Regions from separate parts of the Colwellia sp. MB3u-4 genome, predicted to be linked through region 1. Evidence: predicted binding sites of a transcription regulator. Region 1 holds the regulator's gene; each other region holds the start of a gene.
The links. The regulator FNR, encoded in region 1, switches genes on or off when oxygen is low (the NO sensors DNR and NnrR bind a similar motif). The targets are predictions, from matches to a motif close to TTGATCTAGATCAA.

Region 1 (4,238 bases):
ATTAATGCCGATGACCGCCACTAAAATTGAACAGGGCATTGAACGCTTTATCTCAGCAACACATTTAAAAGCCGATGATATTATTTTAATAAAGCCCGGTGAAACCATACCCGCAGATTGCGAAATAATAACCGGCACTAGCCAAATCAATGAAGCCATGCTCTCTGGTGAGCAACTGCCGTTGCATAAAACAACGCTAGATAATCTTTATGCCGGTACCATAAATGGTGATGGTAATTTAACAGCAAAAGTTAGCCACAGTAACCAAGAATCATTTTTAAGCCAATTAATTCGCTTAAGTGAAAGTGCCCAAAGTCATAAACCTAAATTGGCGCAATTGTCCGATAAAATTGCCCAATATTTTGTTGCTCTTATCCTAGTTGTTGCCATTGCTACCGCAATATATTGGTCTCAACATCAACCCGCAGAAGCGTTTTGGATCACCTTATCTGTTTTAGTGGTAACTTGTCCCTGTGCTCTGTCATTAGCAACACCTACGGCATTAACCTGTGCAACCACTCGCCTTAACCGTGAAGGGATCATGATTAAATCAGCACATGTGCTAGAAACTATGCCTGAAATTGAGGTGATGGCTTTTGATAAAACCGGCACCTTAACGACGGGTGAATTTACCATTACAGCAGTCAAAACTTATGGCGCATTTGCAGATAAAAACACTCCAGATGGGCAACAACAAGTGTTGGCTATTGCGGCGGCGTTAGAAGCACACTCTGCTCACCCCCTAGCAAAAGCCTTTAGCCAGTTTCGTGATTTTAGCCAAACAGCAACTCAAGTGGTGGTTGCGCCAGGTGCTGGTATTTCTGGTGAGGTTAATAATCAGCATTACAGAATTGGTAAAAACTCATGGCTGCTCAGTAATAATGACAACAGTGCGCACAGTGCGCAGTGCGTATTAATGCAAGATGATAACTTAGTTGCTGAATTTTATTTACATGATGGTCTGCGTGAAGATGCTAAGGCATTAATTGATTTTTTACATCATGAAAACATTAAAACTGTCATGTTATCGGGTGATCATCAACAAGGCTGTGATAAATTACAAGCAAAGCTGCACCTTAATAGCGTACAAGCAGATTTGTCTGCACAAGACAAAGTCAACGCGATTAAACTACAGCAAGCCTCGCATGCTGTAGCTATGATAGGTGATGGCGTAAACGATACCCCAGTATTGGGCGCGGCGCATTTGTCCATTGCCATGGGCAGTGGCACTGATATTGCTAAAAGTGGTGCGGATGTGATATTACTGAACAATAAACTCAAAGGTGTGCAAACACTGCGACAGGTATCGTTAAATACTGCGCGAATTATAAAGCAAAATTACCTTTGGGCTTTTAGTTATAATGCCATTGTATTGCCATTAGCGGTTATGGGCTATATAGCGCCATATATGGCAGTCATTGGCATGTCGGCCAGTTCAATACTAGTGGTAAGTAATTCTTTAAGGTTATTAAAAAAATGAGTGTGATATACGTATTAATTCCCATTGCTATTTTACTTACCGCTATTGGTATTTATCTCTTTTTTTGGGCGGTAAAAACTGAGCAATTTGATGATTTAGAAAAGCAAGGCATGAGCATTTTATTTGAAGATGATCATGATAAAAAAAGCATTCATCAAAACAATAATGCTACGCCAATAACAACACAGATAGACAAAAAAAATACCTCACCAGAGCAAGCAGACGCACAGGTCAAAAAATAGTTTATGAGCCTTGATTTTTTCTCCGCATTTATCATCGGATTATTAGGCTCAGGCCATTGTATAGTGATGTGTGGTGGTATTAGCACCATGCTGACGACGGCGATTTCTGATACCTCTCGTCATAAAAAACACGCCATTATATTGGCCTATAACTTTGGTCGTATCGCCTCTTATAGTCTTATTGGCGCTCTTGTCGCATTCACCAGTTCAATGGCGACCAAAAATATCGGATTACCTGTTTCGTTGTTAAAAACTATTGCGGGTGTTTTTCTTATCTTATTAGGTTTGTATTTAGGCCAGTGGTTTATGTGGTTAAGCCGCGTCGAACATTTAGGTAAAAATATTTGGCGCTACATAGCACCACAGACTAAAAAATTTATTCCCATTAAAAACGTACAAAGTGCTTTCGCTTTAGGCGCACTATGGGGCTGGTTACCTTGTGGCTTGGTATATTCTACACTAACTTGGGCATTGGCTAGTGCCGATGCCCTTGATGGTGCCTTGATCATGTTTTTCTTTGGACTAGGCACCTTGCCTGCCTTACTTTCAGTATCACTAGGCACCATAAGTATTAAATCATTATTGAGTCATACACTATTTAGAAAGATAGCAGCCAGCTTAGTGATTTCATACGGCATCTATACTATACTTATTTTATATATATAACGTACCTGATATGGACATTATATATAAAAAGTCATGGAAAAAATCATGCGTACATCATGAAAAATTTTAAAGGATATTATGAGTTATAAATCATGCACTATTCATCAACATATTCACTGCCAAAACTGTAGTCTTAGTGAATTATGCTTACCCTTTTCTCTCAATGATAAAGAGTTAGAAACGTTAGATAATATTATCGACCGTAAGCTGCCGATCCATAAAGGTGAGCAAATATTTAACGACGGTCAACCCATGCATGCGCTATACGCCATACGTTCGGGCACATTTAAAACCTACACCATTAGTAAACACGGTGAAGAACAAATTACTGGTTTTCATTTAGCGGGTGATTTGCTTGGCTTTGATGCTATTGCCAATGCTCAACATCCAAGTTTCGCTAAAGCACTAGAAACCTCAATGGTTTGTGAGATCCCTTACAATACGCTCGATAATTTATCGAACAGCATGCCAAAATTAAAAAAACAAATTTTACGTATGATGAGTACTGAGATCCGTGAAGATCAAGAAATGCTAACATTACTTAATCGTAAAAATGCCGAGCAACGACTAGCAACATTTATCAGTACCTTAAGTATTCGTTACCATGCCCGTGGTTTATCTCCATCTGAGTTTCGTTTATCTATGACCCGCAGTGATATTGGTAACTATATTGGTTTAACGGTTGAAACCATCAGCCGTTTGCTTAACCGCTTTCATAAAAATGGTTTAATTGCCGTTGATGGTAAACTCATTACTATTTTAAGTTTTGACAAATTAAACGCATGCGCCGCACTTTAATGTCACGCTAACACCTGCTTTTCTACATTGCCTTATTAAGGTATTTCACGCTATGCTTAGCGTGAAATATTATTTATCACCGATAGCATAATAATTTGATTTAAGACAACTATTATTGCCTCAAAGTAGACTATTGTTATAACACTAGTAGACAATTGATAAAGGAATTAGCCATGGAAAAGTATCAAAAAATACTCGCGATTGTTGACCCAACAACAGAAGAGCAGAAAGCGGTAAATCGAGCGATAGAATTAGCGCGTAAAACAGGCGCTAGCATTACCGCATTTTTGACCATCTATGATTTTTCTTATGAAATGACCACCATGCTGTCAAGTGATGAGCGTGAAGCCATGCGCCAATCAGTTATTAATGATCGCACTCAATGGCTAGAGTCTTTACTCGCTGATCTTGATTTAAGCGGAATTTCTATCGATTGTCGGGTTATATGGCATAACCGTCCCTTTGAGCAAATTATTGCTCAAGTACTCGATAATGGTTATGACATTGTCATTAAAGGGACTCATCAACACGACAAATTCAAATCTGTGATATTTACGCCTACCGATTGGCATATTCTGCGCAAATGTCCTTGCCCTGTTTTACTCGTGAAAGAGCATTTGTGGCCTGATAACGGTAATATTCTTGCGGCGTTAAACATTGGTAGTGAAGAGGAAGAACATAAAGCACTTAATAACAAAATCACTGCAGAAGCTAAACAGCTGACCCAAGTCATGAAAGCTAATTTACACCTAGTTAACTCATTCCCGGGGACGCCAGTAAATATCGCCATAGAAATCCCAGAGTTTAATGCCAGTGATTATAATCGCTCGATGTTAAAACATCATCAAAAAGCGATGTTAGCACATGCAACTGCCTTTAATATTGCGCCAGAAAACACCCATATTAAAGAGGGTTTACCGGAAGATATCATTCAAAGCATAGCGGCTGAATTAGATGCAGAATTAGTCATTCTTGGTACTATTGGCCGTACCGGTTTATCGGCAGCGCTAATTGGTAACACCGCAGAGCATGTTATTGATAGGCTAAATTGT
Region 2 (4,238 bases), on a different contig from region 1:
GCTACAATAGAGCGTTTAGTTGCAGACCATGATGTTTACATTACTGATTGGCTAGATGCTAAACATGTGCCTTTATCCGAAGGAAATTTTGGTTTTGATGACTATGTAAGTTACCTCATTGATTTTATGCATGAGATAGGTGAAAACACGCACGTATTAGCCGTTTGTCAACCTACGGTTCAGGCGTTAATAGCAACAGCGGTAATGGCTAAAGCGAAAGATCCTTGCAGCCCTAAATCACTTACATTGATGGCGGGTCCTATTGATACTAGTATTAATCCTAACGAGCTTAATAGATATGCTAATAGTAAAGATTTAAGTTGGTTTGAAAATAACGTTATTATGACCGTGCCTAATCGCTTTCCAGGTGCTGGCAGAAAAGTATATCCTGGCTTTATTCAATTAGCCTCTTTTCTGTCGATGAATATAGAAAGCCATATAAAGAAACATACTGATTATATTAGCCATGTTTTTCATGGCAAAGAAGAAAAGAGAGCAAGTCACCGTGATTTTTATGATGAATACCTAGCGGTATTAGATCTTAATGGTGAGTTTTATTTAGAAACCATTGACCGAGTTTTTATTAATCAAGACCTAGCCAATGGTAAAATGACTTACCGAGGTGAACTAGTTGATTTGTCGTCAATAACTCATACTCCTTTGCATACCATTGAAGGGCGAAATGATGATATTTGTTCTTTAGGTCAAACTGAAGCCGCACAATCTTTGTGTGCTAATATTTCAGCACAAGATAAACTGCATGAAATTTTTGATGGTGTCGGTCATTTTGGCACCTTCAGTGGCTCAGCTTTTCGCAATAGAATCGCGCCTAGTATCACAAAATTTATTAAAAAATATAACTAACGGTTGTATTAGAGCAATAGTTTACTGACTAACTTAAAAGTAGGTTTGATCAAACCTACTTTCTCATCACTTGTACGCCCGTAGCCATTAAATTGTATGTTTTAGCGCTTGAGTTAATCTAATTCAATGTGCTGTAATGTAAAAAGGGTTCTTCTGTTACAACTTGGCCCAAGGATAAATTATATAGTGTAAATACAGCTTCGATGGGCTTAAAATTACTATGCTTGACTCAAATCAGGTTAATTAATACCAAAAATCTGTACTCTTGATGGTAACGGATATAGGTAACGAATTGAGATAACTCGACTACCTTGCTACCCAACCACCATCTAATACCATAGTTTGTCCGGTCATATTTTTAGCTAGATCACTGGCTAAATAAGTCACTGAAGCACATATTTCTTCTATATCAATAAATGCTTTTTTTGGCATAGGGGCCAACATAATATTGTTAACAACTTCTTCTTCACTAATGCCATGTTCTTTTGCTGTATCAGCAATTTGTTTCTCAACGAGTGGCGTTTTTACATAGGCAGGACAAATAGTATTAATAGTAATATCTTGCTCGCCAGTTTCTAACGCAATCACTTTAGAAAAACCAATAATGCCGTGCTTGGCAGCAACATAGGCACTTTTGTATGGCGACGCGACTAAACCATGTAAAGAGCCAATATTAATAATGCGACCAAAATTATTAGCTCTCATCAAAGGTAATACCGCTTTGGTCATCATTGCGGGTCCGACTAATAATACATTAGTAATTAATTGCCATTTATCAGCTGGAAAATCTTCTAATTTAGCAACATATTGAATGCCGGCATTATTGACTAAAACATCGATACGGTTATTAAATTCATTGGCATGCGCAATAACATTATCAATATCAGCTTGAACCGTCACATCAAGCTTAAAGGCTAAGGCATCTCCTCCTGACTGGTTAATACCTTGAGCAACCTCTTGTGCCACAACTAAATTAATATCGCTAATAAGGATTTTATAACCTTGCTTAGCTAAATTTTTTGCTATTCCTAAGCCAATACCACTGACAGAACCCGTTACCAAAGCTGTTTTCTTTTGAGTCATGTTTTACTTCCCTTTATTGATTGCGTCAAATAACAACAGAATATAATGATACGCCGATAATGTTAACAAAACCATTTCATTGTTGAGTGATAGTTGAACTAATTGCGGTTTTATACAGCACATTCACAAAACGTTAATGTGTAGACATTATAGTAAAATAACACCGATTATTTTGGCGCAATTAATAACCAGTAAAAATTTGTTTTAGAACAATAAAGAACCACTAAAAAGTTGTTTTAAACACAAACACTGACTAAAGTTATTTAACAAGCTAGTAACATAACAGAAAGTGAAAAATGTAAAATATATAGCATTAAAAAAATTAACATAAAGAAATTAACATCGATTTTTTCAAACGTTAGTATGCTAGTTGTACGATAGGTGTTGGTATATTGCTCACGTTTAAAATGAAAACAGTGTTAATAAACGGATTACAAACCTCTATAGAGTCACTATAAAATACAACAAGGAGTACAAATATGGGACGCATTGCATTAGTAACAGGTGGAACACGTGGTATAGGCGAGTCTATTAGCATAATGCTAAAAGAACATGGTTACACTGTTATCGCGAATTATGCTGGCAATGATCAAGCAGCTCAAGAATTCACAGAGCGAACAGGTATTAAGTCGTTTAAATTTGACGTCAGCGATTTTGAAAGTGTAAGTAAAAGTATTCATGATATAGAGTCTGAAATCGGGTCAATCGACATTCTTGTAAATAATGCCGGTATTACTAGGGATGGCACCATGCACAGAATGGATTTTGAGCAATGGAATAAAGTTATTCAAACCAATTTATCTTCTTGTTTTAATACTTCTCGCGCTGTTATTGAAGGTATGAGAGCGCGCTCATTTGGACGTATTGTTAATATAGGATCGGTTAATGGCCAGGCAGGTCAATATGGTCAAGTGAACTATGCAGCCGCTAAATCTGGTATCCATGGTTTTACCAAAGCATTAGCGCAAGAAGGCGCTGCAAAAGGCATTACCGTCAATGCGATTGCCCCAGGTTATGTTGAAACGGATATGGTTCGAGCAGTTCCTGCTGATGTTTTAGAAAAAATTGTTAGAACAATACCGGTAGGGCGATTAGGTCAACCAGAAGATATCGCACGTTCTGTATTATTTTTAGTGGCCGATGAAGCTGGTTTTGTTACTGGCTCGACCTTATCCATTAATGGTGGTCAGCACATGTACTAATTATATACCTGCTTAACTTTAAGATGCAGATTTCAGTATGTGACAAGGGTTAGGTACACAGGTGCAGCCTAAAAAACCTGTGTAATACTTGATAAGGGTGCAGCCGTTATCTTTATATCGTAACTTGATCTGACTTGCTAGCTTAACGCTAAAACTGCATTTTGAAGTGGAAAGGGCATAGAAAACATCATGTTATAACTTTTATATTATTAAAGTAGATAAACAATTATCTACTTTTTGTTTTGCATGTATAGCACTTTTGTCTAACTCTTTAGACTTTCTTTATTTACTTATATTTACTTATATTTACTTATTTGCAAAAAATTATTCGAGTTTTACATTGAGTGCTGAAATCAACATACATATGAATCCGTTAAATTAGCGAGGAAAAATTATTATGAGTGTAAATAGTGTTGTAGTGTTAAGTGCCGTGCGTTCTGCTGTTGGTACTTTTGCGGGCGGTTTAAAAGACATAGAGCCGGCTGAGTTGGCAGGACAAGTATTAGCCGAAAGTATTAAAAAATCAGGAGTAGACGCGGAGCAATATGAATCAGTGATAGTGGGTAATACTATACCCACTGAATCCCGCTTTCCCTATGTTGCGCGAGTAGCCTCTATTCAAGCCGGCATGTCTTTAAACTCTACTGCAATGGCACTTAATCGCTTATGCAGCTCTGGCTTGCAAGCAGTGGTGAGTTCGGCCCAAGGTATTATGTTAGGTGATCATCAGTTGGCGATTGGCGGTGGTGTTGAAAATATGTCACGTGGGGGATATTTGTCACCGGCTATGCGTGCCGGTGCGCGTATGGGGGACAGTGCCATGATTGATATGATGGTGTCGACATTAACTGACCCATTCGGCGTTGGTCACATGGGGATTACTGCTGAAAACCTAGCGACTAAATGGCATTTAAGCCGTGAAGCACAAGATGCTTACGCTGCAGAATCACACGCTCGTGCCGCTAAAGCGGTAGAAGCGGGTTATTTTAAAAGCCAGATTGTGCCAATAGAGCTTAAGAGCCGCCGTGGCAGCACTTTCTTTGAAACTGATGAGCATATAAAAGCAGGCACAACGGCAGAATTTTTAGC
Region 3 (4,238 bases), on a different contig from region 1:
TTTGAGGCAAACTTGTGGCGGCTTAATAATTTATGACCATGACTGATTTCTTCAATGATTATTTCCATGAAACCGACTCCATAAATTTAGCTAGAAAGGCTAATGAGGTTTCTTGTGCCACACCTGAAATCGTAAAATGGCTGAGCAATGCGTATTGTTCGTGATCTACCGAGATGGCAATGTAGAGCACATCGTAAAGTGCGGGGAAGTCTTTATAAGCGCGGGTACAAAATACTGCTTTATTCTTAATATTACTGCTGTTGGGCGTAACGATATCATGGTGGCATTGATATTCAGTAACATCATCTTTACCGGCTTTATTACCTGGCGCGGCTTGATTTAACTGACGTTCAAAAATATGGTAAAACTTAGTGCTACCAATTTTATCTGATTCCATATAGCGGTATTCCATTTCTAACGAACCAGTAAAAAAGTCAGAAGAAATGTAAGTGTTCTCATCTAGGTCACAATTAGCAACAGCTGCCATAATTTGTGCGTCGGTTTTATCTGAGTTGGATTCACCCCAACAACGTACAAAAGGTACGTCAACGGTTGGAATTAAGCCTCGACCCAAAGGTTTCAGTTGCCAGTCACTGTTTAGTATTGTGGTGATTAACTTTTTTTGATTTTGCATAAGTTGTGCAGCCATTTGCTGCTCAATACTTTCTGGTGGGCTATTTTTATAGGCTTGATAAAGCTCAAGTAGCTTGTCGTGCGGCACTAAAAAGCCAATTTGATTACCCGAAGTAGCGACATTAATACCAACAACTTCGGTATTTTTGTTAACCACTGGGCCGCCACTCATACCTGAGTTAACCGAGCCAGTAAAATGAATGCGGTCATTAAATGATTCATTTTTTAAACCATTATAAGTGCCGGGCACGACTATCATGCCTAAATCATGTGGGTTACCTAATGAATATAGTTCTTCACCTTTAGTCGGGGCTTGTTGGGCCAGCTGAAAAAAGGGCATTTCAGCCGTGACTTCACGTTGCACTATGGCGAGGTCATTAATGACATCAACACTTTTTAAGGTTAATGGCGCTTGGTTACCTTGGTTGTCTAAATATTCAATCTTGTATTTATTGGGATGACGGGCAAAACCGGAAATAACATGATAATTAGTAGCAATAAGGCCACTGCTGCTAATTTGAAAACCCGAACCAATGGATGATTTTTCACCACTGGCTTTGTCAATTAAGCGAATTTGATAAAGTGATGGGGCCAGTTGTTTAAAAATTTCTTCGGCCTGCTCAGCTGCGAAACTTAATGTACTAAAGCACATAAGTAGCAGAGCAAAAATAGCTTTCATTGCATATCCTTTTGTATTATTACTTTGGGAACTGTTTGATATTTAGGCAAAGCAGAACTTGTCTGACTACCATTGTGCCAGTGTAATCAAATTTGTCATCTTTTATCCGACAATATGACTATTTTGCTTGATGCAATGCACTAGTGTAACGGGATGAAAAAAAGCCACGATGAATAGCTAAACTAATTTGCGCTATTTGCATATCCGTTTAATACCTGTAGAAGCTTATGAAACTAATAGGCGTCTATTTAAGCAGTAACATCTTTAGATGATTAGGTTTATCACTGGCATTACATTTGTGTTCTTTTTGTCTGCAGATAAGCGAAATAAAGTCATATGGTTATTGTTCCAGATTAACTACAAGTGGCGAAATTTTTATTGGTGAAATACTCGCAATCACCCTAGCAGATTATTGTGATGAACAGCCAAATTGCTCTGGTGTGTTTTAACCAACATAAGTGGCTAATAATTTAATGAAACGGGTATCAGATCAAGCTAACGTTAAAACGTTTATTTAATATCTTGTTGTCTGCTACTAGTTTTAGTATGATTAAATGATAATTGTTATCATTTAGATATAGACTACTATGACCTTATACGAATTACCCCTTAATCAACCAGCTCATATCAGTTATTTACCGGCAAACTTTGCGTTAAGTGCGCAGTTAATTGAACAGGGCTTCGCCTTGAAAAGTGAAATATCACTAGCCCATAAAGCGCCTTTTAACGGTCCACTTGCCTTTCATTTGCATGGCACAAAAATGTGCCTGCCAGCGACCATTGCCAAGCAAATTAACATTAAGTTATTAACCAAATGATCGAACAAAATATTGCACTGGTCGGCTTTGCTAATTCAGGCAAAAGCACACTTTTTAATGCCTTGGCGGTGGCAAAACAGAAAACAGGTAACTGGACAGGTGTCACAGTTGCCGCCAAACAGCAGCAATGTCAGCTAAATAAAAAACTGACATTACTGTCTGATTTACCTGGCATTAGCTCTTTAGCGCAGCGAAGTCAGCAAAGTAAAGATCTGTCGGTTACCCATGACTTTATTAAGCAAAATCACATTGATTGTTTAATTAATGTGATTGACGCCACACAACTTAAGCGCCAGCTGTATTTAACTACACAGCTGCTTGAGCTTGGTTTACCTATGATAGTGGTGCTAAATAAATCAGACCGTAAAGAAGCCGCTAATATAGATTTGCAAAAACTGTCTGCTCAGTTAGGTTGCCCAGTAGTTACTGAAAATAGTGTGGGAAAACATGCGGGCAAAAAAATTACTGCCGCATTACAAAATATTCCTAGCCCGCGGGTCGCTGGGCATTTATTGACCCTACCCGAAGCATTAGCGGATTACTCAGGCATGCCACTTGAATTAGAACGCCAAGCTTGTGGCAACACACCAGGCTGCCAATCAACTGATAAAAAGGCTATGGCGGTCATGCAAGCAAGGTATGACTTTATTTATCAACTGGTTGCTGACGTGGTTACGGCCCCCAGTAATAATGCTCAATTTAGTGACAAGTTAGACCGTTGGATGTTGCATCCGGTTTTAGGGGTACCGATTTTTTTAGTGATGATGTACTTGCTCTTCATGTTTGCGATTAATGTTGGCGGTGCATTTATTGATTTTTTTGATATTTTAGCGAGCGCAATATTTGTTGATTATCCACAACACTTTTTAAGCGCTTTTAACTTACCCGCCTGGCTAAGTACTATTATCAGTGGTGTCGGTTTAGGTATTCAAACCGTGGCAACATTTATTCCTATTATCGCCAGTTTGTTTATTGGTTTGTCATTACTAGAAAGCAGTGGTTATTTAGCCCGAGCTGCATTTGTGGTTGATGCCGCGATGCAAAAAATTGGTTTGCCGGGTAAAGCCTTTGTGCCATTAATTGTTGGTTTTGGTTGTACCGTGCCGGCGGTGATGGCAGCGCGCATTTTGGATAATGAAAGAGAAAGAATCACCACGATAATGATGTCACCATTTATGTCTTGCGGTGCTAGATTACCGGTTTATGCCTTATTTGCGGCGGCTTTCTTTCCAGAGTCAGGGCAAAACTTAGTATTTTTGTTGTACCTTATTGGCATTGCTGCTGCGGTATTGACTGGGCTGATGTTAAAGAAAACCATTTTAATGGGTAAAAACTCTATTAATATTATGGAATTACCTTTGTATGAATGGCCCAAGCTGTCATATTTGTGTAAACGGGTATGGCAACGTACACGCTCTTTTATTGTTGGCGCGGGTAAAACCATCATAGTGGTGGTTTGTGTTTTAAACTTCTTTAATTCTTTAGGCACAGACGGTGAATTTGGTCACCATGACACACAAGACTCTTTGCTAAGCAAAAGTGCGCAGGTGCTGACACCCTTGCTTGCGCCCATGGGGGTTAAAGAAGATAACTGGCAAGCCAGTGTCGGTATTATTACTGGGCTATTTGCAAAAGAGGCGTTAGTGGCTACTTTTAATAGTTTATATTCACCGGTTTCACAAGCGCCAACAGCACCCGATTCTATGCCAGTATTATGGCAGCAAGCGCTAGCCAGTATTAGCGATAATTTACAAGGCATAGCAGCAGATGATCCCTTAGGTACTGACATTGGTGATGTGTCTAGCGTAGAAGTTGCTGCACAAGCACAAGGCGTTGAACAAAGTACCATTACCATTATGCAAGCCGCTTTTGCGGGTAAAATTGGCGCATTTTGTTATTTGCTTTTTATTTTACTTTATACGCCATGTGCGGCGGCAATGGGGGCAATTAAAAATGAAGTGGGTACACGTTGGGCAATGTTTGCCGCATTATGGAGTTTTACGTTAGCCTACTTATCGGCAGCAGGATGTTACCAACTTGCGGTGTTTTCATCACAACCTGTTCACTCGTTCATCAGTATTGTGGTGATCATGGCAGTATTTTTTAGT
Region 4 (4,238 bases), on a different contig from region 1:
AGCATGGATATTCATAAATATCGGCTTCGCTACGCGAAGCCTTATAAAGAGCTGATATAAACCCTCAATAATGAAAACTTACAATAATTAGTTTTCACACAGGCTGGGCTAGCACTTGACCTAAAGAACAATCAGTAGATAACTATAATGCGCACTTTCGAGACGTCTTCATTAGGAACGATATTTTCACTTTTCAGTAAAAAGCACAGGAACCAGACAGTAAATTCCCTAAACAGGAAAAGTTAATTAGTTCCGGTCGATGTTGAAGATATGAGCTGGAAGTTAGATGTACGTGTAAGTAATTAGACCTAATTAGCTTCAAATACTCACAGAATATGCACAGGAGCATTCATCAGAAAGTGCTAATTATAGTATGTGATTACCCAGAGGCTTTGAATCTAAAGGGTGAAGAATGGGGTGGCTAAAGGGACTTGAACCCTCGACAACCGGAATCACAATCCGGGGCTCTACCAACTGAGCTATAGCCACCACTGATATTACTGAAAGCGCCTAGTGGTAAGGCGCGAGGATTGTATTGCATTTTATAGTGACATGACAAGCAAAATATTGCCTTTCGACTCACTTTTGTTGAATTTTATGGTGCGGGTAAACAATTATCAGTTAGTATGATTGCTATTGAGTGCATTAGCGAAAAATTACGCTAGCGTCTAGTGATTTTAGACGCGGTAAATAAGCGAATAGCGACACTTACTTATGTGGCTATTTTAAGTTTTACTGTTAACTTGCTACCATTAGGTAAGTCAGTAATTAGGATAACTATTATGTCATTAGAAAAAATTTCTGCCCAAATTTCAGATTCACAACCGGGTAGTGTGAAAAAAGTGCCACCGGTTGAATTATGGGATCCTCCTTTTTGTGGTGATATTGATTTAGAAATAAAGTCAGATGGCAGTTGGTTTTACAACGGCACGGTATTTAAACGTTTGTCTTTGGTTAAGCTCTTTGCCTCAGTATTAAAAAAAGAAGATGAACGCTATTTTTTAGTCACGCCTGTCGAAAAGGTCGGCATCGTGGTTGCTGATGCGCCATTTATTTTAACGCAATGGCAATGGTTAGATGAGCAGAAAACAAGTATGCAAGTGACGACCAATTTAGACGACAGCTTTATCTTAAATGCGGAACATCCACTAGAAATCACTGAAGAGGGTAGTTTATATGTCACGGTCAGACGAAATTTGCAGGCAAAGGTGCATCGTAATGTTTATTATCAGTGGGTAAATTTAGCCCGTGAAGATAACGCCGGTCACGGCGCAGAATTAGTGTTTTTCAGCGCCGAACACCGATTTAGTTTAGGCCAACTAGAGAGCTAACTTAAATCACCCGTGAAAAGCGCTGTTGGTTTAGATTTTGCTTCATATAGGCATCAAAAGTCATACAAATATTACGTATTAGCAACCTGGCTTTTTGCTCAACTCGAATTTCATTAAGAGTAACAATGACTAACCCGTCATTAATGAAGGTTTGCAGCAAGGGTAAGTCTTCAGCAAAATATTCATCAAAATTAATAGCAAACTGTTGGCTAATTTTATTTTTATCGATATAAAGATTACACATTAACTCGCGAATAACTTCTCCACGAACAATATCATCCTGAGATAAGCTGACACCTTTTACCTGAGCGTGTGCTTGAGTTTCTATGGCTTGGTAATAGTGTTGTAGCACTTTGGTGTTTTGACTTAAGCTGTGGCCAATAGCACTAATTGACGACACCCCTAAACCGAGTAAGTCACAACCGCCTTTGGTGGTATAACCTTGAAAGTTTCGGTGTAGAGCACCGGACTTTTGGGCAATTGACAGCTCATCTTCAGGCTTAGCGAAGTGGTCCATACCGATGAAGTCGTAGCCAAAATTACACAGCTTTTCAATGGCTAGCTTCATCAAAGAAAATTTTTCATCTGCGCTAGGCAACCATTCATCTTTGAGTTTACGTTGGGCGGCAAAGCGAGAGGGAATATGGGCGTAACTAAATAATGAAATACGGTCGACATCCATTTCATGGGCTTTGTTTAGCGTCCGAGTGAAGGTCTCTATAGTTTGATGGGGTAGGCCGTAGATCAAATCGATATTAATGGCTTTGAAGCCAACTTGTTTGGCATGGGCAATAAATTTTTCAATAAACTCGGTTGATTGTACGCGATTAATGCTTTTTTGAACTTTGTCATCTATGTCTTGCACGCCAATACTTAAACGATTGAAGCCTAAACTATAAAGGTGCTCAGCTAAGTTTATTTTAATTTCACGCGGGTCTATTTCAATACTCATTTCAACTTGCGCTGCAAAGGTAAACTGCGCTTTTAATTCAGCCACTAGTTGGCTAATTTGCTCGTGTCGTAAAAAGCTAGGTGTGCCACCGCCCCAATGTAATTGCTTAACGGTATAGTCTTTAAATAACGGTGCTCTAGAGGCAATTTCTTGTGCAAGAAACTCAAGATAAGTGTTGGCTTTATCGCGATGACGGGTGACAACTTTATTACAACCACAGTAATAGCAAAGGCTATGACAGAAAGGAATGTGTACATACAAAGACAATTCACGGTTCGGTGATGCGACTATCGCTTGTACTAAATTTTCATGGCTAAATTGATCATGAAATTCCAATGCGGTTGGATATGAAGTATATCTAGGACCATGGGTGTTATATTTTTTTAAGAGTGTGCTATCAAAAAATTTAGCTGCTTGCATCAGCATTCCAGTTTATCTATTTGGCGCTATTATAGATAAACTAGCCGCGCAAACATTGATCAAGCTCAACGCTGACGGCTTCATTGTCACTTAGGGTTATTGCTACCCTGGCTTAACGGTGCAATTTTAACGGTGCAAGTTTAGCGGTTAGTGGCAAGCTAACCGTTTTATTATTTGAAGCTAAGTTTGATAAAGCCTAAGTTTGATAAAAGCTAAATTAAACCTAGGACTGGCTTAGCATGCTATTTCGTTCATTAGCATATTGGTGCAGTAGCTCGATATCTTGGCGAATATCTTCCACCATTTCTGCCTCAAGTTTCATGCGTTCTAAGTCAAGTCTCATGCGAGACTGTTTATCAAGTTTTTTACGTGCCGCTAAAATAGGCATATGTTTTATCGCTTCATAAAACTTGAATACGGCTGGAAATTGTACATTTAAGTCTTGGCTTAACTTTAATGAATCTAGCAATACACTTAAGCGCCAGCAACCTTCTCCCATGTCGCATTGTTCTTCTTTCATCGCGCGCACAATAATAATAACACTGGCGATGATTTTTTTATCGTGCTGTTGCAGGGCTTGTTGCTGCTCTACTTTTTTCTGCTCTTGCTCAAGCTTTTGTTGTTTTAATTGGCGTAGCAGCCTAGTGGCTACTGCTGCTAATACACCAATAATAACGATGGCTAATAAAGCTAGGTATATCCAAGGGTTGGATAGCATTAAATACTCCTATTCAAATTTTGATAAATCACTCTTATCGAACTTGTCCCATAAGTCATCTTCAGAGTCTGACTTTTTAGAGGGTGCTACAATTTCATCTTCATCATCAAGACCTAGTGCTTGACTAATTTTTTCATGCTGCTCCATTAGCGTATTGAAATAGCTAATATCTTCTGATGTTAGTTCTAGGTCATCATCTTGCTTCTCAAGTATTTCAAGCAATCTAGGGTCTTGTTCAATACGGCTTAATTGCTCGGCTAATGACTCACTAGCTTCAACGACACGAATTGCGGCAATAGGTGAGTTGTCTTGAACCTTTTTAATGGCTTTAGTTTTGATCGGTGCAGTCACTTGTTTGCCTAAATCAATAGGTGTTTTGCTACCAATGCGGGGATCTTTGTTTTTGGCAGAGTTCTGACCATGAGCCATGACAGGGCTAGCCTCTTTTTGGCGATTACCCGGCTCTTTACCGTTTGTTTTCTTTGCTCTGCGAGGTGTTGGTGCGACTAATTTTTTGTTGTCATCTTTAACGATGCCAAGAGAACCGGTACCCGGTTTGCGTGATTTTTTAGTACGAGACATAGTAATAACTTAAAATAATAAACAATTGCTTTCATTTTACGACATTCTACGCTAAACAGCGATAGAAAGAAAAAAAGCGACGTTAATAACGTCGCTTTTTGGAAGAAATGTAGCATAAGCTAACATTTATAGTTCCGACTCTTAAGTGGCTGTCCTAGCCTTTTGTTACGATCCATGTGAATTTTATAATTTTCAATTTTATTGTTATTATTATTTTGTACACAATTTTATTTTT

Region 2: phbB (acetoacetyl-CoA reductase) is a predicted target of FNR. The motif match lies at 2,147-2,160, and genes of this name have one in related genera.
Region 3: H4J61_RS15950 (FeoA family protein) is a predicted target of FNR. The motif match lies at 1,656-1,669, and genes of this name have one in related genera.
Region 4: hemN (oxygen-independent coproporphyrinogen III oxidase) is a predicted target of FNR. The motif match lies at 2,759-2,772, and genes of this name have one in related genera.

The regions. Positions count from the first base shown of each region.
Region 1 is NZ_JACGVE010000079.1:603,538-607,775, reverse strand. Features, by position in the region: gene H4J61_RS12055 (heavy metal translocating P-type ATPase) at 1-1,480, shown strand, start outside; gene ccoS (cbb3-type cytochrome oxidase assembly protein CcoS) at 1,477-1,722, shown strand; gene H4J61_RS12045 (sulfite exporter TauE/SafE family protein) at 1,726-2,388, shown strand; gene fnr (fumarate/nitrate reduction transcriptional regulator Fnr) at 2,467-3,186, shown strand; gene uspE (universal stress protein UspE) at 3,360-4,238, shown strand, end outside.
Region 2 is NZ_JACGVE010000045.1:119,100-123,337, forward strand. Features, by position in the region: gene H4J61_RS01760 (polyhydroxyalkanoate depolymerase) at 1-864, shown strand, start outside; gene H4J61_RS01765 (3-hydroxybutyrate dehydrogenase) at 1,171-1,947, opposite strand; gene phbB (acetoacetyl-CoA reductase) at 2,427-3,149, shown strand; gene bktB (beta-ketothiolase BktB) at 3,547-4,238, shown strand, end outside.
Region 3 is NZ_JACGVE010000089.1:66,617-70,854, reverse strand. Features, by position in the region: gene H4J61_RS15960 (FHA domain-containing protein) at 1-68, opposite strand, end outside; gene H4J61_RS15955 (serine protease) at 59-1,312, opposite strand; gene H4J61_RS15950 (FeoA family protein) at 1,900-2,130, shown strand; gene feoB (ferrous iron transport protein B) at 2,127-4,238, shown strand, end outside.
Region 4 is NZ_JACGVE010000089.1:405,112-409,349, reverse strand. Features, by position in the region: tRNA gene H4J61_RS17440 (tRNA-His) at 414-489, opposite strand; gene H4J61_RS17435 (DUF1285 domain-containing protein) at 783-1,331, shown strand; gene hemN (oxygen-independent coproporphyrinogen III oxidase) at 1,333-2,703, opposite strand; gene H4J61_RS17425 (DUF2489 domain-containing protein) at 2,927-3,421, opposite strand; gene yihI (Der GTPase-activating protein YihI) at 3,431-4,003, opposite strand.